Linked DNA regions of Terriglobus roseus. The protein of the gene in region 1 interacts with the protein of each later gene in a pairwise test. Links are inferred from orthologs where the notes say so. Each region holds a gene or a part of one and is shown on either strand. Other genes may lie near its edges. The genes, in order: rlmB and BLT38_RS20240.

Region 1 (15,909 bases):
CCTGCCGCGGTTATCCCTGTGTATTGCAACATCTGCCGACGCGTCCACACTGTGCTCATTTCATCTCCCTGTGCGATGTCCTTTGTATCAAAGGCGAGGTGTTGCGTGGTCTTGTAGCTGCTTTTGACGCAAGCAAGAGCGGCTTCACGCGATGGTGAAGCCGCTCGCCCTCGAGGACGTGAGGGAGGGGGCTAATTCTTCTGCATATCTTCGACCATTGCCAGGAAGGCGTCGCTGGTTCTCATGTCGGCGAATTCCTTGTCGTGCATGAGCCGGTTGCGATCGCGGAAGCCTTCCAGGATGGCTTTGCGAAGGTAGTCGAGGGCCATCTTCTGGCTGCCTGCCTGCGCGTACGTGGCCGCCAGGTGATAGTGGATTTCACTGGCGCTCTGCACCTTTGAATTGGCTGGAATGCCGCGGTTGGCGCTGCGTTCCAGGATGCCGGGGTCAATTGCGAGAGCTTTGCGATACTCGGCGTCGCCTTTGCGGAAGTTGCGCTTCGCGTAATAGAGCGTGCCCAGGTTCTGCATGGTGTTGGGATCGTTTGGCTTCAGCTTCAGCGATTTGCGATACATCTTCTCTGCACGCGCAAGATCGCCCTGGCTGTGCGACAGCGTTCCTAGGTTGTTGTATGCCTCGGCGTATTTCGGATTGAGTTTGATGGAGTCTTCAAAGCTGGCGCGCGCACGGTCCCACATGAACATGTGTTCGCAGGCAATGCCCATCTTGTTCAGGATGACTGCGGTGGGCTGAAGCTGCTCGTAGACGTGGATTGCGGCGAGATAGCGTCCGCGAACGGCGAGTGTGTCTGCCAGACCTTCCGTGGGGGGCAGAGTGGAAGCTGTGTCGGCGGGTTTGTCTGTTGTCGTGAGGACCGCCGGAGTGAGAGGCGTTTCTGCGGCAGGAGGAACAGCCTGCTGGGCCCAGAGCAGATACGGCGCGAAGAGTAGCGGAATGAGAATGGAGCGAACCATGGAAACCCTCCTTCCCGGGGGAGCCACAGCCTTAGGGGTGAAATGGATAGTGCTCCTGCGAGGGGGTCGTATGCAAGGGGTATTTTCATAGAACTGTAACAATGTGCGCGTTGGCGATGCTGCCGCAGCTTCCACCGGGAGCGAAGGGGTTGCGGATATACTGCCGCAATCATGGCAACGGCGAAGAAGTCTTCCGCGAAAACAATGTCTGCAGAGAGCTTTGATCGGCGTATCGATGCGCAGATCGCAAAGGCACCCGACTATGCGAAACCCATCCTGGAACATTTGCGACAGATGGTTCACAAGGCTGTTCCGGAGGTCGTGGAGGATGTGAAGTGGAGTCGTCCGTTCTTCACGGTGAACGGTGAAAACCTATGCTTTATGGCGGCGTTCAAGAACTACTGTGGATTTGGTTTCTGGTCGCCAAAGATGCCGGAGTATCTGGAATCGCAGGGGATGCCGAAGGTGGAAGGCGCGGGAAGCATCGGCCAGATTGCTTCTGTGAAAGATCTGCCGAAGGACCTGCCGAAGTATGTGAAGTATGCGGCTGAGTTGATTCGGAAAGGCGAAGCCGGTTCTGCAATGGAAGGCCGCACACGCAAGGGCACACGCCAGGAGATTGAAATGCCGGATGCCTTCGCCGTTCTGCTGAAGAAGTCAAAGAGCGCAAAGACGTATTTCGAAACGCTGCCGCCGAGCTGCAAGCGCGAATATCTGGAATGGATCACGACGGCGAAGAAAGAAGAGACGCGCGAGAAGCGCATGGGCGAAACCATTGCGATGTTGGAAGCGGGGCGTCGTTTCAACGACAAGTATCGTTCGTGCTGATTCTCGTTTGAAAACGACAGGAAATAAGAAAGCCCGCATCTTGTGCGGGCTTTCTTATCTTCACGAGTTCTTAGTAAGGACGAGGTCCGCCCGGTCCACGCTGGTGGCCCCACCACGCGTTGTAGCCGCGCTGGAAAGCAGACTGATAGCCACGGCGATCTGGTCCGCGGTAGTTGCGATACTCATCGCGGTTCATCACTGTGGGGCGGCGATGATTTTCAAAGTCCTTCTGCGCACCATACAAGCCATCACGATAGCCCTGGCGCTGGATATCGCGGGTATATTCGCGAGGAGGTGCATCCCAGCGTCCGGGGCCCTGGCCGTAGCCCGGGGGCGGAGGCGGTGGCCCCTGAGCGAAAAGTGCTGCAGGCGTGGCAATCATGCCAGCGCCAAGTACGAGTGCTGCGATACGTGTCTTCATGTTCATTGGTGCTCCCTCACTTCCGAACTGCATTGGAGTGGACACAGAGTTGGAGCAAAGGTCGCGGCCCTCTCGTTGCCTGATGTGCAAAAAAGAAGACCGCGTTCGATTACCAAACCTTGCAAACGTTGGCCTTCACCATGGGCGCAGTCTTTGCACATTGAAATGCATTCGCAAATTCCGGCATGTTCACCACAATGCCATTGATGCGTGCATAGCCGGGCGAATGTTCGTTGGTGAGTGCGTTCATGCGAAGTTGTTCGGGTCGCTGGCTCTCACATGCCCACTGTGCGAATCCTACGAAGAAGCGTTGGTCTGGTGTGAAGCCATCAACAGGCATGAGTCGTTCAGCTTCGGTTGCTTTCTTCCATGCCATGTAAGCAATCAATGTGCCGCCGAGGTCGGCTACATCTTCACCACTGGTCAGCTTGCTGTTGATATGAATGTCATCCACCACGGTGTATGTGGCGAACTGATCGCGCAGACAGTTGATGCGGTCTTCAAACCCCTTTGCATCTTCCTTCGTCCACCAGTCGCGCAGGTTGCCTTCGGCATCGAACTGGCGTCCCTGGTCGTCGAAACCATGCGTTAGTTCATGGCCAATCGTAGAGCCGGTGTTGCCGTAGTTCGGTGCGTCGTCGGCCTTTGCCTCATAGAGCGGTGGCTGCAGAACACCCGCAGGGAAGTTGATGTCATTCATCTGCGGATCGTAGTAAGCGTTCACCGTTGGTGGTGACATCATCCATTCATTGCGATCGACGGGCTTGCCGATCTTGCCGAAGTCGCGCTCACTTTCGAACATCACCGCGTTGTGATAATCGGCGAAGTAATCGTTGCGCGTGACGGTCAGCTTCGAATAGTCGCGCCAGTGATCGGGGTAGCCAATCTTGTTGCGAATGGTCTTCAGCTTCTTCAGTGCTTCAGCCTTCGTTGCAGGGCTCATCCAGTCGAGGTGTTCAATCTCCTGCTTCATGGAATCTTCAATGAGATTGGTCATCAACTGCGTCTTGGCGCGTGTGTCTGCAGAGAAGGTGCGGCGGACAAACTCCTGTCCGAGCGCTTCACCCATGTAGTCATCCACCTGGCGGGTGCATGTGCGCCAGCGGGGAGACATTGTTGGGGTGCCGCGCAAGTAGTGGCTGAAGAAGTCGAACTGGGCTTCACGCCATGGCTTGCTCATCTGCGGTGCGGCTGAGGTGAGAGCGTGGAAGCGTAGATACGCTTTGAGCGTATCGAGCGGTGCTGTTGTCAGTTGTTGCTGCAGTGCCTTGTTGAAGTCTGGCTGCGAGATGTTCAGCGTGGTGAAGCTCTGCGCTCCGGCGAGTTGATAGAAGTGTGCCCAATCGACTGCAGGCACTTGCTTCTGCAGGTCGGCGAGCGTGAGGCGATGAAAAATCTTGTATGGATCGCGGCGATCGACGCGCGAAAGCGACGCTGTTGCCAGCGCGGTCTCGAGTTTCATCACCGCGTCTGCATCGGTCTTTGCGTGTGCTGCGGACTCGCCGCTCATGGTGAATAGTTTTTCGATGTAGGCGACGTACTTCTGCCGAATCTCTACGCTCTTCGGGTCGGTCTTCAGGTAGTAGTCGCGGTCGGGCAGGCCGAGTCCGCCTGCGTCTTCACCGGCGATAACGTTGTTTGCGTTTTGCGGGTCCTGCGTGGAGCCGGCGTTAAAGAAGAAAGAACCATCCACGTCGACTGCGAAGGCAGGCAGGTCTTTCAACAGAGCTTCGCGCGATTTGTAATCCGCAATACGTGCGAGTGCGGGCTTGACCGGATCGAAGCCACGCTTATCGATTGCAGGTTCGTCGGTGCAGGCTGCGAAGTAATCGCCAATCTTCTGCTGGGTGGCATCTCGATCTTTCATGGCCGCGGCATCGCGCAGGATGCCCCATAGAAACTGCTGGTTCTCGTAGGTCAGTTTGCCGTAGACGCTCCATGCTGACTGGTCGGCGGGGATGGGATTGTTCTTTTGCCAGCCGCCACATGCAAATTTGTAAAAGTCGTCGCAGGGATTCACGCTGCGGTCCAGGCTGGTGAGGTTCAGCACTGGTGAGTACGGCAATGTCTCCAGCGGGACCAATGGCTTCTGTGCGCCGGTGGGTGCAGGTTGCGAGGTCAGATTTTGTGCGGAGACACTCGCGGCAAACAGTACAAACGGCGCAACGGTCAGAAAGCGCATAGGGGGCTCCAAAGAAAGACTTCGATCCTTTGTAGCAAGTACGCGCGACGTATGCCGAATCGCAGCGGAAGTTTCCCGGCGCGTCTGTTTGGGACAACTATGAGCGTTATGGGTATCCGCTGGGGGACGTGTAGGACTGCTTTTAGTCGCTGTAGGAGCGCAGGCGCGCGGGCATGGCGTCTTCCGCAAGGTCGTGGCCGCAGTTGGTGCAGTACACGTCCGTGATATGAACGCCGCGGAAGCACTGGCCGCATACCGGCTTCATCTGGAACTGGCATTGCGGGCAGAAATGGAAGTCGCTAGCGACTTCAGTACGGCATGAGGGGCAGCGGCTCAGGATGGGCTGGCGCAGCAGGAAGTAAACGATGGCGCCAATGCCGCCGGGCATGACCAGCACAATCAGCATCCACAGTGCGGGACGCATGTTGCGGCGCTTCACATCGCGGCTGATGTAACCAATCAGCAGAACATAGCTGGCCAGAGCGGCTCCCCAGCTATAGCTGCCAATGGCATGCATGACGGGGTTGCCGTGGCGCGGTCCGCCGGGAGGGGGGCCGCCAAAGTATCCATAGCTGAGCATCTGGATACCGACAAACACCATGACGGACAGAATGACCGACCAGAGCGGAATCATTTTCAGCTCGTCGTCGCTCTGTTCCACGTCCGGTCGCTGGCTATGTTCCGTCTTCCACACCATGGGGCTTACCTTACCTTGTCATTGCGGTCCGACGGACGACGATTGCGACGGAGCAGCACCACCGCGGCCGTGATGACCGAGAGTGGTAGAAACCATAGCAGCAACAGGCTTACTTCGCTACCTGCATCTGCGCCCAGATCCACAATTCGTTTCCAGATGCCGGCGATGTCTGAAATGCTTTCGTCTGTTACGTGCAGCACAGCTGCAGCGATGAAAAGAAGCAAGGCAGAACACACAACAAACGGAACAATCAGGTCGCGGGTGGTACGCTTGCGCTCCCGCATGGCATTGGCACGCTGACGAATGACGCGATGGGTACGGTTAACCACCGCCGCGCGTGCATTTAAACCTGGGGTGCGCGGGTCCTCCGAAATTGCCATGCTCAAGAGAGCCCTCCCTGAGCGGCCGTCCTTGGGACGAGGTTCCGCTCACGACGGAGCTTCTCAATCTGCGGCTTCAACGCAGCAAGGCCGCGATACAAACGCGACTTCACCGTGGAGAGTGGAGACTTCGTGACCGCTGCAATCTCTTCCAGCGCCATTTCCTCATGGAAACGCAGTACCAGCACTTCGCGGTAGGAGGCGTGCAGGTCCAGCAGCACGGCGCTTACTTCTGCGGCATCTTCGCGGGAGCAAAACTGCTCAAACGGCGAAGGTCCGTCAATCGCAATCTCAAAGGGGCGCTCGTCATTGCCTGGGTCCTGCAGCTCATCCAGCGACGCCATGGTGCGCTTGCGGGAGAGATCAATGGCCAGGTTGCGGGCGATGGTGAACAGCCATGTATCAAAACGAGCCTTGCCGTTGTACTGTGCGCCGCGCATCAGCACGCGCATCCAGGTCTCCTGGAACAGATCCTCGGCGGTTTCGCGCTTGCCGGTCAGGAAGGTCAGGTAACGCATCAGGCGGTGCTGATAGGTGTCGATCAGACGATCGAGCAGATCAGGGTCCTGCCGCTTCAGGCCGAGCGCGATCTCCGCGTTCTCCTGCTCGCTGGCTTCCAGCATTGCCGCCGAAATGGACAAAGCACCCTGCACATCATTGTTGACGCGGGGTTGTCCGGAAAAGACTCGGTTCCCGAAAGAATTTTCTTTCAGCATGAGGAAAAGTTGTCCCTGAGTACGCGAAGGTGTGCGATGCGGTCCGGCTCATCCATTCTAGGGTTAGTGAACGGTCAATGAAAAGCGCTATTTTCCGCGGCGGATTGGCTCCGCGTAGACTGGGAGTATGGAGATTCTCTTCGGGCTCCATCCCGTCACCGAAGCCGTCCGCGTACGGCCCAAAGACCTGGACCACATCACCGTTCTTTCCGGCCCGACTAACCCGCGCGTGGCCGCCCTGCTTGACCTGTGTCGATCAGCCCGCGTTCGTGTCAGTTACGGCAGCCGGGAAGAGCTGCAGCGCATGAGCCGGAGTGAAAATCACGGTGGTGCAGTGGCGTTCCTGAAAGAACGCAAGTTGCTGACGATTGAAGACTTAATTCATTCCGGCGGCGATGCGAAGCGGTTCTTCCTTGCTCTGGATGGGGTGGAAGATCCTCATAACATGGGCGCCCTGTTGCGTACGGCGGATGGCGCCGGCGTGGACGGCGTGTTGCTGCCTGAACGCCGGTCGGCACCCCTGAGCGGGGCTGCTGCGAAGGCGTCAGCCGGGGCGACGGAGCATGTTCGCGCTGCCAAAGTTACCAATCTGGTGCGCTCTCTCGAGGAGCTGAAGAAACACAATATCTGGATCATTGGGCTGGATGAGCGCGGCACCATGGACTACGACCAGTTCGACTTCAACACAGATATCTGCCTGGTGATGGGGCGCGAGGGGGCGGGGCTGCACGACCTGACCAAGCGTACCTGCGATTTTCTGCTGCGCATCCCGATGGCGGGTGCGGTGCCGTCGTTGAATGTGTCGGTTGCGGGCGCGGTCGTGATGTATGAGGCGGCGCGGCAGCGTCGCGTAAAGCAGCGTCCTGCTGACGAAGCGCCTGCGAAGGCGTCCAAGCCACGGAAGGGTCTCGGCTCTTAGCCGCCCATTTTCTGAAGATTTTCATGTCGCATTCCAATCCACACCGGCTCGTTCCGTATCTGCTTGCAGCGGCGTCTCTGCTGCCTGTTTCGTCTTTCGCTCAGCAAACTGAACCGCAACAACAGACGGAACAGCAACAGCAGCCTGCGCCCAAGGGTAAGGTGCTGTTTGAACGCCACGAAGAGCCTGTTGCACCCGAACCGGAGCAGCCTGCTGCTGCCCCGACGAAGCCGGGCGAATCTTCCAGTGCGCATCCACCTCGTCTGCGTAGACGCTCGCCGGATGATGCGGCAGACGCCGATGGTTCGCCAGTAGAACCTGCACAGACGGCAGCTGCGGAATCGTCTTCCAGTAGCTCTGGAGAAGCGGTGGAGGGGGCGTCGCCTTTAGTCGTCACGGAAGCCGATCTTGCTGCTGCGGCGAAGGTACCTGCCGAAGCGCGTCGTGCACCTCTTGTTGCCGCACGCGATCTGGATGTTCATCTGAATACCCACACCGGACTGGCGGAAATTCGCGCGCAGATTACGGTGAAGAACACCGGCACGCAGCCGCTTTCGGCGATTGCGTTGCAGGTTTCTGGCGCATTGAAGTGGGAGAGTGCGCGGATTGCGCAGGGAAGTACGCTCAAGTTGGAACAGCATCATCTTCGCGACGATCTGGACCACACGGGTGTGGCATCGGAGATGCTGCTAACGCTTCCTGAACCGCTCGCCCCTGGCGCTGATACCAAGCTGGATCTTTATTACGGTGGCACGATCGCAGCTAGTGGAGCGCGTCTGTTGGAGTTGGGAGCGCCCACGGAAGTTGCTGTTCGCACGGACTGGGACACGGTCACCGATGCCTTTACGGGGCTACGCGGTATGGGCAATGTGCTTTGGTATCCCGCTACCGGCGATTCCGCGTTGCTTAAGGATGGGGCCGCAGTGCCGAAGGCTGTGGAGGCGAGTCGCGCGCGTGAAGTGGAGAGCGCGTTCGCACTTCATCTCACGCTGGAGTATGAGGGCGCACAGCCGGATGCTGCTTTCTTCTGTGGCAATCGTCAGAAGCTGACCGCTGCTGCGGAGGGTGTTGCTACGGCATCGTGGTCAATGGCAAAGCTTGGGCCGCGTACTCCTTCGTTGTTCGTGACTCTGGCGGCTCCACAGGAAGTGGCAGGCGGTTTGGTGCGTGTTGTTACAGACGCGGCTGATCGTGCTGCTTCTATCGGTGAGGCTGCTGCTCGTTTGCGTCCGATGCTGGAGCAGTGGCTGGGACCTAAGGCTTCGCGTCCGCTGGATGTGATTGATCTGCCCATTCCTGATGCGGCGGGATATGCGGACGGTGCGCTTCTGGTGGCTCCGTTGCGGACGGCACAGCCCGCGGCGATTGCACCTTCGTTGGTGGTACCGCTGACCTCGGCATGGCTGCCCGATGGCATCGACGCTGCATGGCTGCGTGATGGCATTCCGGAGTTTATGCAGGCGCTGTGGGCTGAGCGTGGCAACGATCGCACCGTAGCCCTTGCTGGACTGGCATCGGAAGCGAAGCGTCTGCGCCAGATGGACGCGGATGCCTCGCCGCAGATGAGTTCTTCGTCGTCGGATGCGCCGGTTGTAGATGGTCCGGTTACGCCGCTATCGACATGCACGCAGCCTTCTTGTGCGCGCGTGCGTTCTGCTTATGTTCTGCAGATGTTGCGAAACATTGTGGGTGAGGACGCGCTTCAAGGAGCGCTCTCCGGATGGCGATTGAAGCAGGAAAACGCGCCTGGGTCTGCTGCGCAAGAGACTTCGAGTTTCGAACAGATGGTGCAGCAGGTTGCCGGAACGAAGAAGCTGGACTGGTTCTTCCAAAGCTGGATTCAGGGAACGGGATCGTTGCCGCAACTGGAGATTGCCGCGATTGCGCCGCGCAAGATTGAACGCGCCGCTGCACCGGCAAACCTGTTGCCGCAACATCAGCAACCTTATGGTGGACCTATCGGCAGGGAAGTGCAGGCACCGCCTGACGATCCTCGCGCTCAATGGGGTGGAAGTAAGGAAGTGGCACAGGCCGGTTCATGGCTTGTTGCGGTAGAGGTACAGAACACCGGCGGAACGGATGCTGAAGTTCCTGTGACTGTGCGCGCCGGAACGCTGACCAACACGCTTCCACTGCGTGTTCCTGCGCACGGCAAGGCCACGATTCGTATTCCGTTTGAAGCAGAGCCGGCAGAGGTGTTGGTAAATGATGGCAGCGTGCCGGAGGCAGGAGCGTCGCTTCATCGTCGCTCCATCACGATCGCTCCGACACAGCTGCGTTAAGGGAAGGGCAGCCCTTTCAGGCAGCGTCTACTGAAGAGGAAATCATTCGTTCGGCGGACATGTATGTGTCTTTATGCATCAGCGTCCGTGCCTGGGCCATCGCTCCACACTCATGCTGCTGTTCGTGTTTTGCGAGGGCACTCTCGTTGCTCTCCGTTGCCACTGTGGAGAAGCAGCGGTGGCAGATGGAGTCGTACGTTTGATTTGGGTTTTTTCGATGAGAGTAAGCAGGCGCTTGGGTGCTGACGGCTTCCACGGGAACCCCCTTCCTTGTCAACGGTTGAAGTGCGTGTAAGTGCACGGGCCGGACAGGCGTAGCCAATGTCTGAGCGACTCGGAAGTCTGTATTGGCGAGTAGACGCCCACCCAAATGCGTTTGGCAAATGGCTATATCTGGCAAATTGCGTTGCGTCGTAAACTGGCGCGGCACTTTATAGTGAGGCACATGCGCGTTCGCGACCACCTTCTCCTGCTACTGGATTTGATCGGCACAGCTCTTTTTGCGGCAGAAGGTGCCACGGCCGGAGTGCATGTTCGGCTGGATCTTCTTGGGGTGCTGGTGGTTGCGTTTCTTACGGCACTGGGCGGTGGTATCGTGCGCGATATCCTGCTTGGCGCCACACCTCCGAATGCCATGCGCGACTGGCGCTATGTGGCTACTGCTCTTACCGCAGGCTTGATCGTATTCACTTTGCGAACGTCGATCGCCGCCAGTGGTGAGGGCTGGGTACAAGTGCTGGATGCGGCGGGTCTAAGCCTTTTCGCTGTGGCTGGCGCGACCAAGGCGATTGAGTATGGAATCCATCCGCTGATGGCGACGATGCTGGGTGGGCTGACGGCGGTGGGCGGCGGTACTCTCCGCGACATTCTCATCAACCAGATTCCGAATGTGCTGAAGGCAGATGTTTACGCGGCTGCGGCTCTGCTTGGAGCAGCAATCACTGTCACGCTGCGGAAGGTTGGCATTAAGCCTCCCATGGCGGATGTGGCAGGGATTGTCTGCTGCTTTGCAACGCGTATGGCAGCGGTGCATTTCCATTGGAACCTGCCTATCGCAGGTTGAACATCTACCTGCAGATGGCGGTCAGATGTCCGAAGGTATTCTCTAACGGCGTATCAAGAAAACTGACCCTGCCGCAGACCATGTCGTGATCGCTTCCAGGAGTGGGGTCTACGTGAACATCCTCAACAGCGTAGTGGTACTGTCCTTCGCTGTCGGGCCAGACCATCATGCAGTCCGATCGAATACCAAAGCGATAGGCCGGATGATGCGTGGCCAAGGTTGTCTGTATTTCGAGAGGAAGACAATCCACGCCGCCAAATTGCTGGTACGTGCGTAATACATTGCCTTCTTTGTCAGGGTTGTAATCCGCAGCGTAGAGCAGGCCACCGTAACGATGTGCCTGTTCCGCAAGGAAACCACAAACAGAAATTGTGCTGTCCATCTGGTTCGCAGTGGGAATGCCATCACGCACCCAGAAGCCATGATGCGTGGCGACACGCAACGGCTTTTCGTCACCGGGACGATGCACGCTGCAGGCAATCGCAAGGCGATTCTGTGTTTTCAGAATGAGCGAGTCCGAAACGTCCAGTGGCTGCGTGCGTTCGTTATCTTCCCCCACGCCTTCGAGATGGCGCACGACGCCATCACCCCATGTGTGATGAATTTCGATTTCGTCGATGGGCCATCGTGATGCGATACAGATGCCTAACGATTCTCGTTTACCCCAAAAGCTCTGGATTGTCATGGGCACAAACGAAAAGTAAGGCAGGGGGCTGAGGTGCGCAATCATGCTGGCTCGGAAGTCCTGCAGGCAAAGAACGTCAGGAACCACGGCACCAGGATCTGATAAGCCCTTGAGCCAGGTGACGGTTGATGGTATCTCCTCGGGAGTATTACCTATAAAACGCTCCCCGTTGAGAGACCACACTTGCAGCGGTTCCATTGCACTCCTCTTGTTTGTTGCTTTAAGCAGACAAATTCCAAAGTAATGTGTGAGCGTCCTGCATGTGTTCTCACTTACCCCTTTTCCTGTACTTACAGGCACGCTGATGTAGAGAAACGATGTATTGCCTGTTTGAGTAAGAGATGGAGCTGACTTCTATTGTCGATGAAGCTTTAAGCCCAATCTATTCACGGCTTTTTCGCTACGGAACCGCATGGTTCGGCTGATTTCCCGCAGTTCCAGAGTTTACCGTCACAGACTGCATGGCATGTAAGTACAGCTTTTCGGATCGTGTGCTTGCCAGTGATGTTTATGTCCTCATAGTTTGCAATACGTGCAAAAACAACACCAACAAGAGACCGGCAACACGGTTACGGAAGAGGGGCTTCGCGCCTCCGAAGATGTTCATCAATGGTTCTCGTCTGTTCTGACTCGCATGGAGTCAAGCTCATTGGCGGTCTTTGGTGATTTTTGTATTGATGCCTATTGGGACCTGGATGAAGGCGAAGAAGAGTATTCGCTGGAGACAGGTCTGAAGGTAAGGCGCGTACGACGGCAGAGGTATTCACTCGGCGGCGCAGGCAATGTAGTTGCGAACCTGGCAGCACTGAACGTGGGACATGTTCAGGCGCTCGGCATTAGCGGTACCGATCCATTCGGAGAGGTGATGCACAGCATGCTGTCGGACTATCGCAATTGCAAATGCGATGTCATTGAGGATGCCGCATGGCAAACCATGGTCTACGCGAAGCCATGCATCGGAAACCTGGAAGAAGGCCGGATCGATTTCGGTAGTTTTAATGAATCGAACGAATCCGTTACGGAACGTTTGCTGGAGCGATTGGAGAGCGCTGCAGCAAGGCACGATGTGGTGATTCTCAATCAGCAAGTGGAGACGGGTGTGTCTTCACCGAAGCTGATCGAACGTATGAACGGCATCATTGCAAGTTCGAAGAAGGCGGTGTTCCTTGTGGACGCACGCCACCACCTGGAGAAATTCTCCGGTGCTCTTCTGAAGGTGAACATGGGCGAAGCAGCAAAGCTTCTCAATGAAGCTCCTGAGTCGCTGCATGAAGATGAACGAGCCATCGAGTTTGCAACGCGTATCTACGAACGCACTTCCAAGCCGACCTTTATTACACGCGGTGACAAGGGAATCGCCGTGGCGGCAGATGGAAAAGTTTCGTTGATCGCAGGATGGCCTGTTGAAGGTCCGATCGACACAGTAGGTGCAGGAGACACCGTGGTTGCAACGATTGCTGCGGCCCTGGCGACAGGGGCAACACCGTTGCAGGCTGCCACGTTGGCGAACCTGGCAGCTACCGTGACCGTGAAAAAGCTACAAACGACCGGCACCGCGTCGCCGGCCGAAATTCTGGCAGCAGCGGGAGTGCGATACCCGTAGCGATCTTTAACTTCGAGTACTGAACAGCCCGGTCAACGGCCGCGAAAACCTTCGCCCGACCGGCCCGGACCAACAGTGCTCAAAATCAGCAGACGAAGCTCCTGACCGTGTTGTTTTGCCGCAGTTTTATTTGCAGAAACACTTCGTCCGCGAACAACTTAACTGGAGGCAACAAATGTACTTTCGTTCTACACGACCCCTCCCAGGGTTGGCATCTCTCGTATTTTTGTGCTCCGCTCCGCTCTTTGCGCAGGGAACACAGGCGACGCTGGATGGCCAGGTAACTGATAGCGGCGGCGCTGCGTTGCCGGGCGCCAAGGTTATCGTCCTGAATGTCCAGACAGGTGTATCCACGACAACGGTTACTGGTGAGGACGGCTACTATCACGTGGTCGCGCTGAACCCAGGACAGTATTCCATCACCGTCCAGCAGGCTTCATTCACCACCAGCATCCGGAATGGTGTGCAGCTTTCTATCGCTGAGCGCGCGGCCATTGACTTCACTCTTACGCCCGGTAACGTGAATGAAAACGTCACCGTGACCGCATCGGCGGCGCAGCTTGAGACTGAAACGGCTACGCAGTCCACGGCGCTTGGACAAGAGAAGTTGATGGCTCTGCCAACGCAAGGTCGTAATCCGATCTCGGCTATTTTCTCCGTGCCCGGTGTTCTGGTCACTTCGTCCGATACGCGACTGCGTGCTTTCGATATCGCAGGTACCTCGGGTATCTCCGTGAACGGATCGCCGAATAGCACAAACGAAATTCTGGTGGATGGTATGAGCGCTCTCCAGAATGGAGCCTCGGCCTCTTACATTCCAACGCAGGAAGCAACAAGCGAAGTTCGTGTGCACACCACGAACTATGATGCTGCATACGGATGGACGCTTGGTGGTGTGACCAACATCCTGACCAAGAGCGGTACCAATCAGTTCCACGGAGCTGCGTGGGAGTTCTTCCAGAACACAGTTCTCAACGCGAATACGTTCAATAGCAACTACACCGGAACGCCGCGTTCTTCCTCGCACATCAACATCTTCGGCTTCAACATCACCGGCCCCATTATCAAGAACAAGCTCTTTGCCGCGTACACGTTTGAAGACCTGCGGCAGAGCATTCCTGATCCATTTGTTGTATCCGTTCCGACGGACCTGCAAAAGGTGGGCGACTTCTCGCAGACGGTTGATGCAAACGGCAAACAGATAACGATTTATGATCCTTTCTCGACAACGACTGTAAATGGTGTGTTGACGCGTACTGCGGTTCCAGGAAACAACCTGAAGAACCTCAGCCATCCCATGAATCCCGTTGCTCTGAAGGTCCTGTCGATGCTTCCTTCCGGCAATGTAAAAAATGCTCCTATTACCGGGCTGAACAACCTAACGAATGGCCCTGGCAGCCGCAAGTTTACGGACTACTTCCCGGAGAATACGGTTCGCGTGGACTACACCATGAGCGAAGCGACGCGTATCTTCGGACGCTATTCTCGTAACTCGCTCACAGAAGCACGTGGTTTCCGTTACTCGACAACTTCCGCTCTGAACATTGCGGATACGAGCACGAATAATCCGTTCACGCGTGAAAACCACAACGGAACGGTACAGCTTACCCAGATTGTGAACCCAACGACCGTGGCCACCGTACGCGTCGGCCTTGAGCGCTTCAAGTCGGCAAGCGGTGGTGCACAGGGCGTGGGAACGGGGCCTAGCGCGCTCGGATTCTCGTCCGGCTTCGCTGGTCAAGCAGCTAACATCTTCCCGCAATTTACCTGGGCTAACTACAACGGCGCGGGCGCAACTCCGCCTAACATCACCACGAGCTATAACTACACGATTGGCGCTTCGGTGGCCAAGACCGCTGGCAACAACAATATGACAGCCGGCATTGATATGCGACTGCTGCGTAACAATGTTCAAAGCCCCGGTAATAGCTCTGGCAAGTTCGTCTTTGATCAGCAGTTCACTGGTTCAAATCCCAACGCCGTAAATGCCACGTCGGGCAATGCGATTGCATCGTTCCTAATGGGCACACCGCAGTCGGGCTCTATCGATGTGAACAGTTTCCCGACACGCCAGGTGAAGATGGTCTCGCTGTATTTCCAGGACGATGTGCGTGTTCGGAAGAACCTGACCCTGAATGTGGGACTGCGCTGGGACTATCAAGGACCACTTACCGACCGGTTCAACGGATTGGCAACCTTCAATCCGTCGACCCCAAATCCATTGGCTGTGCCGGGACAGTCACTTTACGGTGGCCTGGTGTTTGCCGGTGTCAATGGACAGCCTCGTAACGTGACAAACCAGAAATGGGGCAACCTAGGACCGCGCTTCGGCGCTACTTATCAGGTTGATAAAAATACGGTGCTGCGTGGCGGTTACGGATTGCTCTATGGCCAGGTTGTGAATGATCCAGGTGAAGCGCCTGGCTTCAGCTACACGACCAACATGGTAACGTCGGTTTCGGCGGGTGTTCCGGCGAACACGCTGACGGATCCGTTCCCAAACAGCAGTGTTCAGGCACCTTCATACGCTTCCAACGGTCTGAAGACATACCTGGGACAGAGCTTTTCGTATGCAAGCCAGAACGCGAAGCCAGCCACTGTACAGCAGTTCTCCTTTGGCGTTCAGCATCAGTTCCCCAAGGACTTCCTGTTTACCGCGTCGTATGTGGGAACGCGCTTCGGGCGTCTGCCGGTTAACCATCAGATCAACGCAGTTCCTCTGAGCGCAGTGGGCTATGGCAATGCTTACCTCACGGCAAGCGTCGCAAATCCATTCGCTGGCCTGCTTCCTGGAACGGCGCTGAACGGTGCAACGGTTCAGCGGCAGCAGCTGTTGGCACCGTATCCACAGTTCCTAGTGGGCACTATCACCGGTACCAGCGGCATCACCGAGCAGTACATCCCTATCGGTACATCCAGCTACAACGCTGCTCAGTTCGTGCTGCAGAAGCGCTTGTCGTACGGTCTGGACTTCTCGGTGCAATACACCATGTCTAAGCAGTTGGATCAGAAGCTTTACTCCAACCCGCAGGACACGCAGCTACAGAAGGTGATTGCAGCGTGGGACATTCCGCGTAACATGCAGATCAGCCTTCTCTGGCAGTTGCCCTTCGGCTCGAATCGCGCCTATGGATCGCATCTGGTAGCTCCCGTACGCTG
Region 2 (16,072 bases), 1.2 Mb from region 1 along the record:
GTGCTGCAGATGCCGGCCAAGGATTCCACCGTGGTCAGTGGGCCTGCGGCTGCTGACGCTACCGTTGCACAGAATCCTGCGCCCTCGCAGAAGAGTGCACCGGTGCAGGTGGCGAAGGTCAACGCACCTGTGAAGACGCCTGCGCCTGTGGCGAAGGTAAGTGTTCCGGTGAAGGCTCCTGCTCCTGCGGCGAAAACGGTAGTGGTGAACACGCCTGCACGACCAACGGCGCCTGCGGCGCACAAGCCATCGACCAAAGCGCAGGAGAAGGAAGCCGCGACGCGTAAGCGTGTGGAAGCGATTAAGGCCTGGATGGCGAAGCGAGAGAAAGCCCGCAGCGCTGCGAAGGCAACGGCAAAGGCTGAGTAGTCGTCAGGATGGATACCCCCTTCAGCAAAAGCCAAAAGGGGCTGCAACACCGCAGTATCATGCACGAAGGAGTCGTGGCGTTCTGTGAAAGAGAAGAACGACAATCTGATCACCGTATTGGACGCCGGTAGCCAGAAGAGTTGCGTGCTGGTGGCGGAGTTGCAGGACGGCGTGCTGCGTTATCGCGGCCACGGGATTGAACGCTCCAAAGGCATGCGCAAGGGACTGATTGCGGAGCTTGGCCCTGCGGCCGACGCTATCAATCGCGCGGCTCTGACTGCGGAACGCATGACGCGCATCGGTATTGAAACGGCCGTTGTGGGCATTGGCGGCACGCACGTGAAAGGCATCAATTCACGCGGCGGTATCTCCATGGGTAGCCGTATGCGCGAGATTACGCGTGAAGAAGTACGCGCCGCGGTGGATCGTGCGCGGTCGGTTGCGCTGCCCGCAGACCGCGAGATTCTGCACCTGTTGCCGCAGGAATTCATCCTGGATGACCAGCCCGGTATTCACGATCCCATTGGCATGGTGGGCACGAAGCTGGAGGTGAATCTTCACCTCTCGACATGCAGCGGTGGCGTGGCGCAGAGCGTGGTGACGTGTGCGAATCGTGCGGGACTGGAAGTGGTGGACACGGTGTACGAAGGCATTGCTTCCGCTGAATCAGTCCTAAGTGCCGATGAGCGCGAGTTGGGTGTTTGCCTTGCTGACATTGGAGCCAGCACCACGGAACTGGTTGTGTTCTTTGAGGGTTCGGTAGCTCACACCGCCGTGTTGCCGATTGGTGGCGATCACTTTACGAATGATCTTGCCGTGGGGCTGCATGTGAGCACGGAAGAGGCCGAGCAGTTGAAGCTGATGTATGGCAACTGCGTGGTGACCAGCGTGCCTTCGTTGAACGAGATCGAAGTGGGCGGCAACCTGTCTACGGGTGGATCGACGGCGCCACGGCTCGTCCGGCAGCGTTTTCTGGCAGAGATTCTGGAGCCGCGTGCGCGTGAGCTGTTCACCATGCTGCGTGACAATCTGCGTCAGGGCGGAGTTCTGGAAGCGCTGGGCACAGGCGCCGTGCTGACTGGCGGAGGCGCAAAACTGGCTGGTTTGCTGGATGTGGCGGAGAGCCTGTTGCGTACGCCTGCGCGTATTGGATCGCCAGTGCCGCTGTCGCGTATGCCGCAGGAGCTGGCGGGACCGGAGTTCGCCACTGCCATCGGAATGCTGCTTTACACCCATCGCACCCAGGTGCGCCGCGCCAGCGAAGAGATGGGCCTGAAACAGAAGCTGAAATCGCTATTTGCAGGTAGCTTCTAAAGGACTCCCCGGTTCCTGCTGCCATGCAGGTAAACTCATTAACATATGAAGTTGAAGTTCCTGCATCTGGTTCTGGCGGCAGCTGCGCTGCCTCTCGTCACGGTTCATGCAAATGCCCAGTTGGGCATCTACGGCACCATCAACGTGGAACGCGCGGCGGGCGTGGCCTGCAAGGACGCTCCTCTTCCCTGCTCGTATAACGATGGCGTTGATCGCGCGATTGGCGGCGGTGGTGGCGCGTACTACCAGTGGAAGCAGATGGGACCGGCGCTGTTGGGTGTCGACGTGCGCGGCGACATTTACAAGAGCAACAAGTCCGCCTCGTACGTTCTGTCGGGTCAGAATGCGTTCCGCATGGACAGCGCGCTGGGCGGCGTTCGTGCCAGCTTCTCCGCGGATAAGGGCTTTCTGACGCCGTACGGCGAAGTGCTCTTTGGATGGAATCGGCGTGATCGCATCGACAACTTCTTCGCTTATCGCGTTGTGGGCGGACTCGACATCAACCTGCTGCCGATCATGGCCGTTCGTCTGCCCGAAGTGGGCATTGGACAGAACATTGGCATGGGCGGCGTGAAGTCAAACACGGTTGAGTCAGTGAGTGTTGGTATCGTGTTTCACACGCAGCGTAACCGCTAGGACTCAGCGAACCTGAGAACACAAGAAGGCCCGGCATTTGCCGGGCCTTCTTCGTTGCCATACACACTTTTAGTGGCTGAGATGCGCCGAAATATCTTCCAGGGATACGTTGCTTGTCTCGGGATACAGCGTGCTCACGAGCACCAGATCCAGCACCATCATGGCTGAGAAGAACCAGAAGGTTGCAGCGCTGGAGCGGCGCAGCATGACTGGGAATGCGTACGAGATGATCGCGTTGAAAATCCAGTGCGATGAGCTTCCCAATGCTTGTCCCTTTGCGCGAACCGCGGTGGGGAAGACTTCGCTGATGTAGACCCACACCACTGCGCCCTGCGAGAAAGCGAAGCATGCGATGTATGCCATGAGCAGCCAGACCAACAGGGTCTTATGCGCATCCATGTGGAAGACCAGGCCCACCAGGAAGAGACAGATGACGAGGCCGAATGTGCCAGTGAGCAGCAGCTTCTTGCGGCCGATCTTGTCGATCAGCGACATGGCAATCAGCGTTGCTACCAGATTCGTTGCGCCTACTGCGACAGACTGGCCTGCACTGGAGATGCTGGTAGCTCCGCCGAGACGGAAGATGTCGCTCAGGTAATAGAGGATGGCGTTGATGCCGGAGAACTGGGTGAACGCACCCACTGTTACCGCAACAAAGATGCCGCGTGCATGTGCCTTGCGGAACAGCGGCATGTGAGCCACGGCGCGCTCTTCGTTGATCTCTTTTTCAATGCGATCCAAACGCTTTTGCGGGTCAGGATCGCCGATGAGGTTCAGCACTTTCAGTGCTTCTTCACGGCGTCCCATCATGGCCAGCCAACGCGGGCTGCGGGGAATGCCGAATAGCGCAACAACGAATAACGCTGCGGGAATTGCTGCAACGCCAAGCTGCCAGCGCCACTCGGTTGAACCGAGGTGCTGAAGGCCAATGACGTAGTTCGACAGATAGGCGATGAGAACGCCCACAACAATGTTGACCTGGAAGAAGCCCACCAGACGTCCGCGGTATTGCGCTGGTGAAAGCTCAGAGATGTACATGGGACCCAGCACGCTGGAACCGCCGATGGCCAGGCCGCTGAGAACACGGAAGACGATGAGTGACGGCCAGCTCCACGCAAAGGCGCAGCCCAATGCCGCGATGAAGTACAGCGCAGCCATGATGCGGAGGCTGTCGCGACGCCCAAGCTTTTGGCCCGGAATGCCGGCGGTCAACGCACCAATCACAGTGCCGATGAGTGCGGAGGCTACGGTGAAACCAAGTCCGCTGGGAGACAGGTTATAAAGCGCTGTCAAAGAGGCGTTGGTGCCTGAAACAACTACTGTGTCAAAGCCAAAGAGCAAGCCGCCGAGACCGGCCACTGCTGTTGCGCGTATTACCTGCGCATTGATCTGCATACGCCTCCGAAAAATTGCCAGAAAGTGTTCACTGCGCACTGTACATGGATGAGTGCATTCCGCGAAACTTTCGGGTTCTCTTACCTGTAAGCGCCTCTTCGAGAGGCCGGGGTTTTGAGAAATTGCAGGGGAGGAATCAAGTATGGAACTCTGCGCGAGATTCGGCGGGGTTTTGCACGAGCGTCCGCACAGTGCAACGTGACAGAATCACAGAAAGCGCATTGTGCAAATGCGCAAAGCTGTTTCGCATTTGCGATTGTGTTTTTCCCCCTGCCGGAATGAAGGAGCCCCACCATGATGCCCGATGAAGATCTGCGAATCCACTACCACGACGACATGCAGCGCGGCGCGCGCATCAAGGTCATCGGTGTAGGTGGCGGCGGTAATAACGCTGTGAATCGCATGATCGCAGCAGGCGTGGAAGGCGTGGAGTTCATCGCAGCGAACACGGATGTTCAGGCGCTGAAAACCTCCATGGCTCCGGTAAAGCTGCAGCTTGGCGTGAAGCTGACCAGCGGGCTGGGCGCGGGTGCAAACCCTGACGTGGGGCGTCGTGCAGCACTGGAAGATTCCGACAAGATCATTGAAGCGCTGGAAGGCGCAGACATGGTGTTCGTCACCACCGGACTTGGTGGAGGAACCGGCACCGGCGCGGCTCCGGTTATTGCATCGCTGGCCAGCGAAATGGGCGCGCTGACGGTTGCCGTGGTTACGCGGCCGTTCTCCTTTGAAGGCAAGCGCCGCATGATGCAGGCGGAGCGCGGTTTGCAAGAGTTGCTTGAGGCCGTCGATACGGTCATTGTGATTCCGAACGAGAAGCTGCTGGCAGTGGCGAAGGATGCTGGCTTCTTTGAGTCGTTCCGCATTGCGGACGATGTGCTTCGTCAGGGCGTGCAGGGTATTTCCGACATCATCACCATTCCCGGCATCATCAACCGCGACTTTGCTGACGTGAAGACAACGATGGCGGGCATGGGCTATGCAGTGATGGCCACCGGTGTTCGCAGCGGCGACAACCGCGCGCGCGAGGCTGCCCAGGCTGCCATGGCATCGCCTTTGCTGGAAGCTGGCGCGATCGACGGCGCACGCGGCATCCTGATCAATATCACCGGCTCGTCGTCCCTGAAGCTGAGCGAAGTCAATGATGCGGCTGTGCTTATCCAGGATGCTGCACACGAAGACGCCAACATTATCTTTGGTGCTGTGCAGGACGAAAAGATGGGTGATGAGATCAAGATCACCGTCATTGCCACTGGCTTCAAGGAGCCGAAGCAGGATGGCCTGGAGCGTCGTGAGCGCCTTCTGGAACCCGGTCAGGCCCGTTCCGCGACCGAACAGGGCTATGTTCCGCCGATTCAGCCGCGTTACGTGGCACCGCCACCAGCCCCCGTTCAGCAGCAGGCTGCGCCGCAGCAATCCGCTGCACCGCCGGTTCGGTCGGTTCCGCAGCAGACATTTCCGGTGGCGCAACCTTCGTACGGGACACCCACTCCGGTAGCGCAGCAGCCGCAGAACTTTGTGCCGCAGACTGCGGAAGGATCGCAGGCACCTTCGTTCTCTGCGCAGCCGCAACCCGTTCGTCCAGAGGCAGTTCCGGTTTTTCATGCGGAGCCGCAGACGACTCCCGCCCCGGCCAATCCGGTCTTCACGACCACGCCAGAGCCGCCGCAGACGTTCACCAAGCAGACTGAGCCTTCAGAACTGGTGCCGGTACCGGCCAGCGTCTTTGACGACGACTTTTTCCTTCGGCCTCGCCGCGAAGACGGCACTTATGTGGTGGAAGAAACCACAATTCGGGTGGAAGAGACCACGATTCGTACGGATGTCCGCGTGCCCTCCTTTGGGGGACTAGCGCCTGCTGAACCGCAAGAAGAGCACGACGAACTCGACATCCCCGCATTTTTGCGCCGGGGAAGCCTGTAACTTAGTCTGGAAACTGCCCGGATTGGGCTCCAGACGTCTAAATTTCAGGGACCGGGAGATCTGCGGCAGGGGACCGCAGACCGAGCGTCCTTCCCGCCTCGCGACGATTGCGAGGCGAGTCTATGAAGGAGTTTCGTGCCGATGCGTTTTCTTTCACCCCTGCGTGTTGCGGCCTGTTCCCTGCTTGCTCTTTCTGCTGTTGTGGCCACACCGGCCATGACGAAGAACACGAAACAAGCCCACCACAGCAAGTCGCAGTTGGCACATAGCTCCACGGCGCACACATCCACAAAGAAGACTCGCAAGGCGGCTACCGCTACCAACGTGGTCGTGGTGACGCACGGCAAGCGCCGTGTGGTTCGCCGCGTCCGTTATGTCGAGCACTTTAGCGCACCGTCGTTCGCCACGAACGTGGACAACATCACGCTGGGCGATGTCACCTCCGGAGAAGATCCGCTTGTCCGCGCATCGTTGATTCAGGCGCTGGGCAACATGAACGGTACCGCACTGGCGATTGATCCGCAGAACGGTCGCGTGTTGGCGATGGTGAACCAGAAGCAGGCGCTGGGACCCGGCGCAGAGCCGTGTTCCACCATCAAGCTGACCGTGGCGCTGGCGGCGCTGTCCGAAGGCATCATCACCAAGGACACGCCCGTGAACCTGGGCCATGGTTACAAGATCGACCTGACGTATGCTCTTGCCCGGTCGATCAATCCTTACTTTGAAGAGTTGGGTCGCCAGATGGGCTTTGAGACCGTGAAGCACTACGCCAACCAGTTTGGTCTGGGCGAGCTTGCGGGCTACAACATTGCGGGCGAGCAGCTTGGTGTTTATCCGGATCATCCGCTGCCGGAATCGAAGGGCGGCGTGGGCAGAATGTGCTCCTTCGGCGAAAGCGTAGAGATGACGCCGCTGCAGCTTGGCGCCATCGTGGCGGCCATTGCGAATGGCGGTTCGCTGTTCTATCTGCAGCACCCGACAACGCCTGACGAGATTGCCAACTTTCAGCCGCGCCTGAAGCGCACGCTGAACATTCAGAAGTACATTCCGGACATGCTGCCTGGCATGGCGGGCGCTGTGGACGCTTCATACGGTACGGCGCGTAGTCTGCGGACCAACTTCAGCGAGTTCCCCATCCTTGGCAAGACCGGCACGTGCTCTGACAATGGAACGCGCTTTGGTTGGTTTGCGGGGTATGGCGATGGGCCCAACGGCCGCATCGTAACTGTCTTCTTCCTCACCGGTGGACGGCCTACCTTTGGACCGAAGGCCGCTGAACTCACGGGCGTCTTCTATCGTGCGCTTGCGGATAAGAGTTACTTCCAGCAGCACGCTGTTCCGCAGGTGGCGACATCGCCGGCGACCGATCCGTCAGCCGCTGCGACAGCCGTTCCTGGACAGAGCCCGACACCAGCAGCTTTACCTACCAGCAGTCTTCCTGCAACGGAGACAACGGGAACACCTTCAACGGCTCCGCTGCCAACGGGATTTGCGAAGCCCTGCGCCGTGAATGCAACCACCTGCTAATACGACGCATTTTGAATGACAGGAGCCCGGCGCATTGCCGGGCTCTTTCTTCTTAGAATGGAGCAGCATGAAGATCCTCACCGCAGCCGAGATGTCCGCCGCAGACCGCGCTACCGCCGAGCGTTTTGGAGTTCCCTTTGGCGAACTGATGGAACATGCAGGAACCGCCGTGGCGAAGTTCACGCAGCAGCAGTACCCAACGGCGAAGAACATTCTTGTACTTGCCGGAGCTGGGAACAACGGTGGTGATGGATTTGTTGCAGCGCGCGTGTTGCTTCAATCTGGCCGCAATGTGGAAGTGCTTCTGCTAGGCGATGCCGCGAAATTGAAGGGCGATGCTGCGGCGGCCTATCAATCGCTGGATGGTTCTGTTGTGCGCATTCTTGCAGATGAGGCGGCAGTAAAGGAGTCGTTGCCCAATGCGATTCGTGAAGCTGATGTTCTTCTGGATGCCCTTGTTGGCACAGGCTTCACGCCGCCGTTACGTGGCTCCGCTGCCGTAGCGCGCGATATCGTTGCAGATACAACGATTTCGGTGATCGCGGTTGATCTTCCCAGTGGATGGGACGCAAACCTTACAGAGACGTACGCCGATGGAGCGTTTCGCGCGAATGCAGTTGTCACCTTCACTGCGCCAAAGCTTGCGCATGCATTCGGGCACCTCACCGCGCCAGATGTTTTTGGACCTGTCGTTGTCGCGCCGATTGGCTCTCCGGATGCAGCTATCGAAAGTGAGCAAAAGCTCACATGGACAGGCGCTGCAAAACGCATCTTCGAAACCCCACGTCCTTTTGAATCCAACAAGGGCATGTATGGCCATGTATTACTCATCGGTGGCGCGGCAGGTAAGGCAGGCGCGCCTTCCATGTCATCGTTGGCTGCGCTGCGTGCGGGTGCAGGCTTAGTCACGGCTGCTGTACCAACGTCGATCCTGAATACGGTTGCACTGATCACGCCGGAACTCATGACGCATCCGCTCAGCGAAGATGCAACCGGCTCTGTTGCGCTTGCAAACCTTCAGTCGAAAGACCAATGGTTGAAGAAGATTTCTGTTCTTGCCATTGGTCCGGGGTTAGGTACAAATGGCGAAGCCTCTGAGTTTGTTCGGCGTCTTGTACTGGAGAGCGATATTCCACTGGTGTTGGATGCTGACGGACTAAACGCATTCAAAGATCAGGCTGCATTACTGAACGAAGCTTCACGTAACGGTGCGCGCACGATCGTTCTTACACCGCATCCAGGAGAGATGGGAACGCTGCTCGGCATCACGGCAAAACAGGTGCAGGCGGATCGATTGAATCTGGCACGCGACTTCGCACAGCAGCATGGTGTGACACTAGTGCTGAAGGGTTCGCGCACACTGGTTGCGCATCCCGATGGTTCGATTGCTGTAAACACCACGGGCAATCCATCCATGGCGAAGGGCGGTTCCGGAGATATCCTTACCGGCATTGTTGCTGCGTGTCTTGCGCAAAAGCCAAACCAAGTTCGCGAAGCCGTAGCGTCTGCCGTTTATCTGCATGGGCTTGCGGGTGACTTCGCTGCGCGTGAGATGGACGAGCACACGGTGCTTGCTACGGACACGGTCGCTCATCTCAGCAGAGCCTTCCGTTATCGCACAGCAGACAGCATTGGCGATTGGATCTGCGGTCTGCACGATTGATTCTGCGGCCGTGTCGTGCAAACATCAGCACCATGAAGCGAGTACTTCATTTCTTTTGCAGCGTTGTTCTTGCATGCGCCACGCTCCACGCACAGGCACCTTCGTTCCGCATTACTCCGCTGCGTCCTGTGGAGCAGTTGCGTGCCGAGGCGCTTCAGGCACAGCCGCCCAAAGAGACTGGAAACTTCCGCGCAGCGGATCTTGTGGAACTCATCACGCTCGATCCCACAATCAAGCTCGACATTCGCTATGCGACTTCAAACAACTTCCTTGGAACGCCGGTGTACACGCAGGCTCGTGCATTCCTGCAGCGGCCCGCGGCGGAAGCTGTGGTGCGCGCCAGCAACGCGCTGCGTCCGCTTGGATATGGGTTGATCATTCACGACGCATACCGCCCGTGGTACGTGACAAAAATCTTCTGGGACGCAACGCCGAACCATCAGAAGATTTTCGTTGCGGATCCGAAAGCCGGATCGAAACATAATCGCGGTTGCGCCGTGGATCTTTCTCTTTATGACTTGAAAACGGGTGAGGAAGTAACCATGCCCAGCGGTTATGACGAGATGACAGAACGCGCCTATGCCGATTATTCCGGCGGCACCGCAGAAGAACGGCAATTGCGCAGTGTTCTTCGTCACGCCATGACCAAGGAAGGGTTTGAGGTGAATCCAACGGAGTGGTGGCACTTTGATTACCGCGACTGGAGGCAGTACCCCATCATGAACATTCCGTTCGAGAGCATTCGATAGGCAACCTAACTAACGGTTATCGATTTCGGACATCCGTCGTGCCATTGCTTGTCCCATGGCAGGCACATGTCCCGCGAGGCCAAGAATGGCTTCTCGCAGTAGCGGTGTCAGTGGGTTCTGAGACAGCGCCAGCTTCGTCATCTTGTCCGTGGTGTTCACGACGGAATGCGCGATCTTCAAACGCTTCTCTTCCCATGAAGCCAGTTCCGATTCATCGCCAGTACGAAGCGCTGTTGCCAATGCGCTTGCCAGAGAGACCGCATCCTGTATGCCGGTGTTCATTCCTTGGCCACCCGCAGGCGAGTGTACGTGCGCCGCATCGCCAGCGATGAGCACGCGGCCCTGCCGCAGTTTGCGCGCCACGCGATGTTGAATGCGGAATCGCGAAGACCACACCACGCGCTGCACCTTTGCGCCGGGAATGGTGCGTGTATCCAGGATGCGCTGACAATCGTTGACTGTCGGATTTTTGGGAGCGTCTTCCTGCGTGGCGATGATGCGCCAGATGTTGTTTGGCAAAGGCGCGATCAGAGTGATGCCTTCGTCGCCTAAAAACATTTCCAACATATTCGCGGTGGCATGTGGCGAGAGCGGCCAATCCATCTCGACATCCGCCAGAACGAACGACTCTTCGTAATCGCCACCAGTGAAGGCAATGCCCGCAGCCTGACGCACCGTGCTGTGCAGACCATCGCAACCAACTACCCAGCGCGCACACAGATCCTGAACGAGCGTGCCTGCAGCGGTATAAGTTACCGTGACGCAATCCGCAGTTTGAGTGAGCGAATTGACCTCGATGGGCCTGTGAATGGAGGCGCCCAGGTCCCGCAGCTTTGTCACCAGGATTTCTTCGGTGAGATTCTGCGGGAGAGCTAATGCAAACGGATACTTTGTTGGCAGCTCATCAAAGGCAATGGTGGCCTTGATGGTGCCCCCCTTTGCCCGCATATTCCCAGCACGCAATGGGATACCGCGCGCCACCATCGTGTCGCTGATGCCGAGTGGCTCCAGCACCTCCAACGTTCGAGCGTGAACTACGGTTGCGCGCGATGTATTTGCACCTTCAGTTACCCGGTCAAACAACATGGGCGTAATGCCAAGTCGCCGCAATTCCGCTGCCAGCGCCAATCCCGTAGGTCCTGCACCCACAATGATCACGTCTTCCATGCGCGTTGCCATGTGTCCAAGTCCCTCCGTGCACTCACGTTACGGTCACACGACCGGATTTCGTCACAATCTTTATAAAACGGATGCATTTACGGAATCTTCAGATAGCTGACGATATGCCGACGACGCCAGAATGCGTGACAACCCTGCGGGTGACAGAGTTCATCCCAATTGTTGATGCGAACCGCTATGCACAGCGCAATCCTGCTGTTCTTCACAATCGCCCTTGCGGCGCAAACCAGTTCTCTGGCAGCCGCACCACCAGCCCAGGGTGCGATCTCCGTCGCTGGAAATGGCAGTGCTGCAAGCGACGACGCCTCTCTACGGATTGCGACCATGCGCAATACGCTGGGCATTGCCACGGGCACGCCTATTGAAGTGCACCTGGATAGCGATATAGACAGCGCACACGCTGCCAACGGCCAGAAACTGCACGGCAAACTGGCCAAAGCTGCTGGCAATGCTCCAGCAGGTAGTCCGGTAGAGCTAACGGTGGTTACCGTGGCTGCGGCCGGACAAATGTCCAGCGCCGGCGAACTGAGTCTTCAGATTGCGCGAATCAATGGTCAGGATGAGTTAAGCCAGGTGATTACGCAGCAAGGCAAGCAGGGGCAACGAGAGACGGCCGATGCCGCCCCCGCAAAGGGTACTGAGGCGAGCATCTCGCCTCAGCAGACACTGATTTTTCCAGCCTACTGAGCTACCCGGCGGCTAGGCCTTACCGATAGCCTCAAGCATCTCTGCTGCATGGCCTTCCGGCTTTACCTTGCGGAATTCAGCTGAGAGTTTGCCTTCGCGATCAAACAAGAACGTTGATCGCTCAATTTTGATCACGGGCTTGCCATACATGGTGGCGTCGCGCACCACATCAAACTTTTTGGCTACAGTTAGTTCCGGATCTGCCAACAGGGTGTAAGGCAGCGAAAATTTTGTGGCGAACTTCTTCTGCTTCGACTCTGTATCGCGCGAAATGCCCAGCAAAATCGCCCCTGCGGACTTCAGTTTGCTGTAAATGTCGCGAAATTCGCAGGCTTCTACGGTGCAGCCCGGCGTGTCTGCGCGAGGGTAGAAAAACAGCACCACGGGCGATCCGCGAAACTGTGAAAGAGAGACGCTGTTGCCGTCCTGGTCGTTGAGCGTAAAGTCTACGATGTCGCCAATCTTCATAGTTCCTAGCTTACGCCGCGTATGCTGTTGAGAACGTTTCGCCGTCCAATGGAGTAGTATGCACGCCCGCTCGTTCGCCATGCGTTGGCTTTCTGCCGCAACCGTGTTGTGCTCGCTGCCTCTTGCGGCGGTTGCGCAAATGCACAAGGTTGCGAAACCGGATCAGGTAACGCGCGCCGTCGCGCTGTACGAATACGTTGGCGATGACCCATTGAAGCCAAAGGCTGCTCGGCTTATCCCGGTGTCGCTTTTCATTGGTGGCCACTATGAAGACGCTGGCATTTACCTGGCTCGGCCCATTCCTTTCGCCCTTGAATCCGGTATTCGCTACGACCTGCAGAAGAGCGGCGTGCAGCAGAATGTTTTTGATCTGATTGCATCGCGGAATTTTGCGGGAAGCGCAATTGCCGCTAACCTGCCGTTCGATGACGGTTGGTTCGGCTACGGGCGTGTGTCCGCTCCAAAGGCACCCAAGGCTGGACGCATTCGACCGAACTGCGGCAACGCGCATGTTGTGCAGGAAGCCCCTAAGGACGATGGCAAGCCTCACTTTGGTTCAAAGTCTTCTGATTCCAAGACAGCCGATCCGAAAGCCGCTGCGGCTGCGATTCCCGAAGAGTGCCGCGAGGAAGATACGCCTGCAAAGGTAACGCTGGACGACTACGGTTCCGGCAAGAAGGACAAGGATTCTGTCGATCCGGAGCGCCCCACGCTGCACCGTTCGCCTGAATCTTCCGCGCACAACACGGGAGATCAGGGTAAGGCAAATAAGAAAGATTCCAAGAAGCCACCCGAGGCGACCGTTACGCAGAACAATGCTCCTGCCGACGATCCGGATCGCCCCACCATCCGCCATCGTGCCGCGGAAGAAGATGATCCGAATGCGCTTCCACCAGATCCAATGGAGCTGGCAAGCCGCAGCACTGCCAAGGCTGCTGAAACGCGAGCGGCCGGCCCATCCGATGTTCGATCTTCCGCCAACGAGACCGTGACGGAGGGCGGTACCATCTCCAGCGGCGACACCATGTCGGGTGGCCCGGTCCTGCGACGCGGTGCGATCACCACGGCCAAGGATGATACCCAGGCTGTCGTGAAGGTAAAAGCCTCGACTGTTTCTACGCTTTCTACACCGCTGGATTCGATCGTTGCTGTCAGTGATGCGAAAGACCGTCCAGCGCACGATTTCACTTACAAATTCAGCAACAACACGGAGCGCGCGACTGCACTCAGTGCGTTGGAAGATCTGGCGCGTGCGGTTGTGATGAATCCGGCACTCGCAACGGATGCGTTGGAAACAACCGCAGCTCCGAAGCCTTCTGCAGCTGCGCCCGTTAAGCCCGCGACCACTGCGAAGACAACTACCGCTCGCAACCGCAGCACAAGGACTGCGAAGACAACGGCTCCTGCTTCCCCTTCGGTCACGTTTGCGGATGAACAGATGGGCGCCTACCAGCTTTATTTCAGCGCGCCCGTCAGTTACACCTTCTTTGCGCGGGTTCCAGCGACGGATTCAGCGCCGGAGCGCTATGTGACAGTCGTCGCGAATACCGATCCTGATGGAACACTTCATCCCGCGATGCGGACGGTCACCGATAGCATGCATCTTGACCGGATTCCACGGTATCGTCCCATTGACGTGGTCGACGCCGATGCGACCAACCGTGCGGAGATACTCATGGAGCTTCGTCACGGTAGTTCGCGGCAGTTTGCGCTGTATCGCCTTCTTGGGAACAAGACAGATCAGGTCTTCGTCAGCGGTACTACTGTCCTGTAAGACGCTCTCACTGATCTGCTACGCCGAAGGCGTCGAGAACAGCACGAAGTACCTGTTTTAATAGATCGATGTCTACCGGAGATCTATTCGCGTCGCCCCAGCCTTCGTCCCCCCGCAACACCGCAGCCATTACTCTTCTGGCCCATTGCGATGGCGGAGCACGAGGTAATCCTGGTCCTGCGGGATATGGTGCCGTTATTGCGAAAGAAGATGGCGTTGTTCTCGCAGAACTAAGCGAATTCCTTGGATTCAAGACAAACAACTTTGCCGAATACAGCGGCCTGCTGGGTGTTCTTCAGTGGGCTTTGGATAACGGTTACACGCGCCTCAAGGTCGTCAGCGACAGCGAGCTGATGGTGAAACAGATCCAGGGCAAGTACAAGGTCAATAGCCCTGATCTCCGGCCGCTCTTCGAAGAAGCCAAACGGCGGATTGCGCGCCTGGACCTGTTCAACATCAGCCATGCCCTGCGGCACAAGAACAAAACCGCGGACCGGCTTGCCAATGAGGCCATGGATCGCGGCATGGGGAAGACACCAGCTCCCGCAAAGGCCACTCCATATCCCCAAAAGTCTTCGGAGCCAGCAGCTCCTCGTCGGATGGATCCTGTCCCTCAACGGTCCGAAGTGTCAGCTCCCCCCCAAGGGGAAATGCTGCGTGGCTTCGTTCGTGATGGCGCTATTCATTTATTGGGTGGGAAGTCATTGCCGGATGGCGTCTTCGTAAAGATCATCCGCGAATAGATCGCTGCATGCAGTAACTCGAGGCCGTGGCTTTCTACGAAAGCTAGCCACTCGTTGGCGCGCCGATACATAGGCGACACACGAGCGATCGATAAAACGAGATACCCTTTTCCTTCTTTGCTCGCCGCCAGGCGAGTAAAGAAGGTGTTTTTCATGGGACTTATGCAGTAACTTCGAGGCCTAAAAGTACACGGCATTCTCGGGCAAGTTATCTAAGTCGATGATGTGGGATTAATAACTGCTCAAATGCGAAAAGCCCACTCCGAAGAGTGGGCTTTTCAATGTAATGCTGGCGATCACCTAATCTCCCACACAGCTACCCGTGCAGTACCATCGGCCCAGCGAGACTTAACTTCCGTGTTCGGGATGGGAACGGGTGTGGCCCTCGCGGTATTCTCACCAGCAAATTGTCGAAACTCGCATGCGCGAGGTTTCACGACTGAATAGATTGAGTAGACGATATACCAAAATTTGGATTTGTCTTATATAACTACTTGGCTTGTATTGAATTATCTCTCTAGGATCGCAGAGTTTCTGCGCAGAGTAAATTCTATGATCAAGCCGAACGGGCGATTAGTACTGGTAAGCTACATGCATTACTGCACTTCCACATCCAGCCTATCAACCTGGTGGTCTTCCAGGGCCCTTCTTATCCCTTACGGGTTGGGAGATCTCATCTTAGGGCATGCTTCCCGCTTATATGCATTCAGCGGTTATCATAACCGAACTTCGCTACCCAGCCGTGCCTTTGGCAAGACAACTGGAACACAAGAGGTTCGTCCATCCCGGTCCTCTCGTACTAAGGACAGCCCCCTTCAAATCTCCTACGCCCACAGCAGATAGAGACCGAACTGTCTCGCGACGTTCTGAACCCAGCTCACGTACCGCTTTAATAGGCGAACAGCCTAACCCTTGGAACCTTCTACAGCTCCAGGATGCGATGAGCCGACATCGAGGTGCCAAACCATTGCGTCGATATGAACTCTTGGCAATGATCAGCCTGTTATCCCCGGCGTACCTTTTATCCGTTGAGCGATGGCCCTTCCATACAGAACCACCGGATCACTAAGGCCTGCTTTCGCATCTGCTCGACTTGTAGGTCTCGCAGTTAACCACACTTATGCCTTTGCACTCGACGGCTGATTTCCAAACAGCCTGAGTGTAGCTTCGCGCGCCTCCGTTACAATTTAGGAGGCGACCGCCCCAGTCAAACTACCCGTCTTACTATGTCCCTCTCCCCGATCAGGGGAGGAGGTTAGAGTCACAACAATCGCAGGGTGGTATCTCACCGTTGGCTCCTCCGAACCCGAGAGTCCGGGATCAAAGCCTCCCACCTATCCTGCGCAGCAATTGCCGTAACCCACAGTAAAAGTATAGTAAAGGTGCACGGGGTCTTTTCGTCTAGCTGCGGGTAACCGGCATCTTCACCGGTACTACAAGTTCGCCGAGCAACTCGTTAAGACAGTCGTACGATCGTTACTCCATTCGTGCAGGTCGGAACTTACCCGACAAGGAATTTCGCTACCTTAGGACCGTTATAGTTACGGCCGCCGTTCACTGGGGCTTCAATTCAGAGCTTCGCTTGCGCTAACCCCTCCTTTTAACCTTCCAGCACCGGGCAGGAGTCAGCCCCTATACGTCGTTT

The links.
Region 2: the proteins of rlmB (region 1) and BLT38_RS20240 interact in binary tests that used the Escherichia coli proteins (3 or more experiments, as listed by UniProt). The link is inferred for Terriglobus roseus from one-to-one orthologs.

What each region holds. Positions count from the first base shown.
Region 1 is NZ_LT629690.1:3,648,811-3,664,719, reverse strand. What follows is about bases 5,470-8,221. They hold rlmB (23S rRNA (guanosine(2251)-2'-O)-methyltransferase RlmB), read left to right. Parts: upstream 5,470-6,325; coding sequence 6,326-7,117; downstream 7,118-8,221. Other genes in these bases: BLT38_RS15350 (hypothetical protein), read left to right, coding at 7,141-8,221; BLT38_RS15360 (RNA polymerase sigma factor), read right to left, coding at 5,485-6,105; BLT38_RS15365 (hypothetical protein), read right to left, coding at 5,470-5,482. In the rest of the region: BLT38_RS15395 (carboxylesterase/lipase family protein), read right to left, coding at 1-59; BLT38_RS15390 (tetratricopeptide repeat protein), read right to left, coding at 192-974; BLT38_RS20560 (YdeI/OmpD-associated family protein), read left to right, coding at 1,146-1,802; BLT38_RS15380 (hypothetical protein), read right to left, coding at 1,873-2,223; BLT38_RS15375 (M13 family metallopeptidase), read right to left, coding at 2,333-4,405; BLT38_RS15370 (zinc ribbon domain-containing protein), read right to left, coding at 4,548-5,102; more of BLT38_RS15365, read right to left, coding at 5,108-5,469; more of BLT38_RS15350, read left to right, coding at 8,222-9,399; BLT38_RS15340 (trimeric intracellular cation channel family protein), read left to right, coding at 9,845-10,462; BLT38_RS15335 (hypothetical protein), read right to left, coding at 10,467-11,345; BLT38_RS15330 (bifunctional heptose 7-phosphate kinase/heptose 1-phosphate adenyltransferase), read left to right, coding at 11,680-12,750; BLT38_RS15325 (TonB-dependent receptor), read left to right, coding at 12,926-15,909. UniProt on the Escherichia coli protein: Specifically methylates the ribose of guanosine 2251 in 23S rRNA.
Region 2 is NZ_LT629690.1:4,808,838-4,824,909, reverse strand. What follows is about bases 6,615-9,529. They hold BLT38_RS20240 (NAD(P)H-hydrate dehydratase), read left to right. Parts: upstream 6,615-7,231; coding sequence 7,232-8,827; downstream 8,828-9,529. Other genes in these bases: BLT38_RS20235 (M15 family metallopeptidase), read left to right, coding at 8,860-9,529; BLT38_RS20245 (penicillin-binding transpeptidase domain-containing protein), read left to right, coding at 6,615-7,164. Also shown: BLT38_RS20270 (cell division protein FtsQ/DivIB), read left to right, coding at 1-369; cell division protein FtsA, read left to right, coding at 454-1,683; BLT38_RS20260 (hypothetical protein), read left to right, coding at 1,729-2,319; BLT38_RS20255 (sugar porter family MFS transporter), read right to left, coding at 2,389-3,714; cell division protein FtsZ, read left to right, coding at 4,009-5,637; more of BLT38_RS20245, read left to right, coding at 5,779-6,614; more of BLT38_RS20235, read left to right, coding at 9,530-9,576; BLT38_RS20230 (FAD-dependent oxidoreductase), read right to left, coding at 9,586-10,755; BLT38_RS20225 (hypothetical protein), read left to right, coding at 10,933-11,442; BLT38_RS20220 (peroxiredoxin), read right to left, coding at 11,455-11,910; BLT38_RS20215 (hypothetical protein), read left to right, coding at 11,969-13,684; BLT38_RS20210 (ribonuclease HI family protein), read left to right, coding at 13,753-14,427. UniProt on the Escherichia coli protein: Bifunctional enzyme that catalyzes the epimerization of the S- and R-forms of NAD(P)HX and the dehydration of the S-form of NAD(P)HX at the expense of ADP, which is converted to AMP.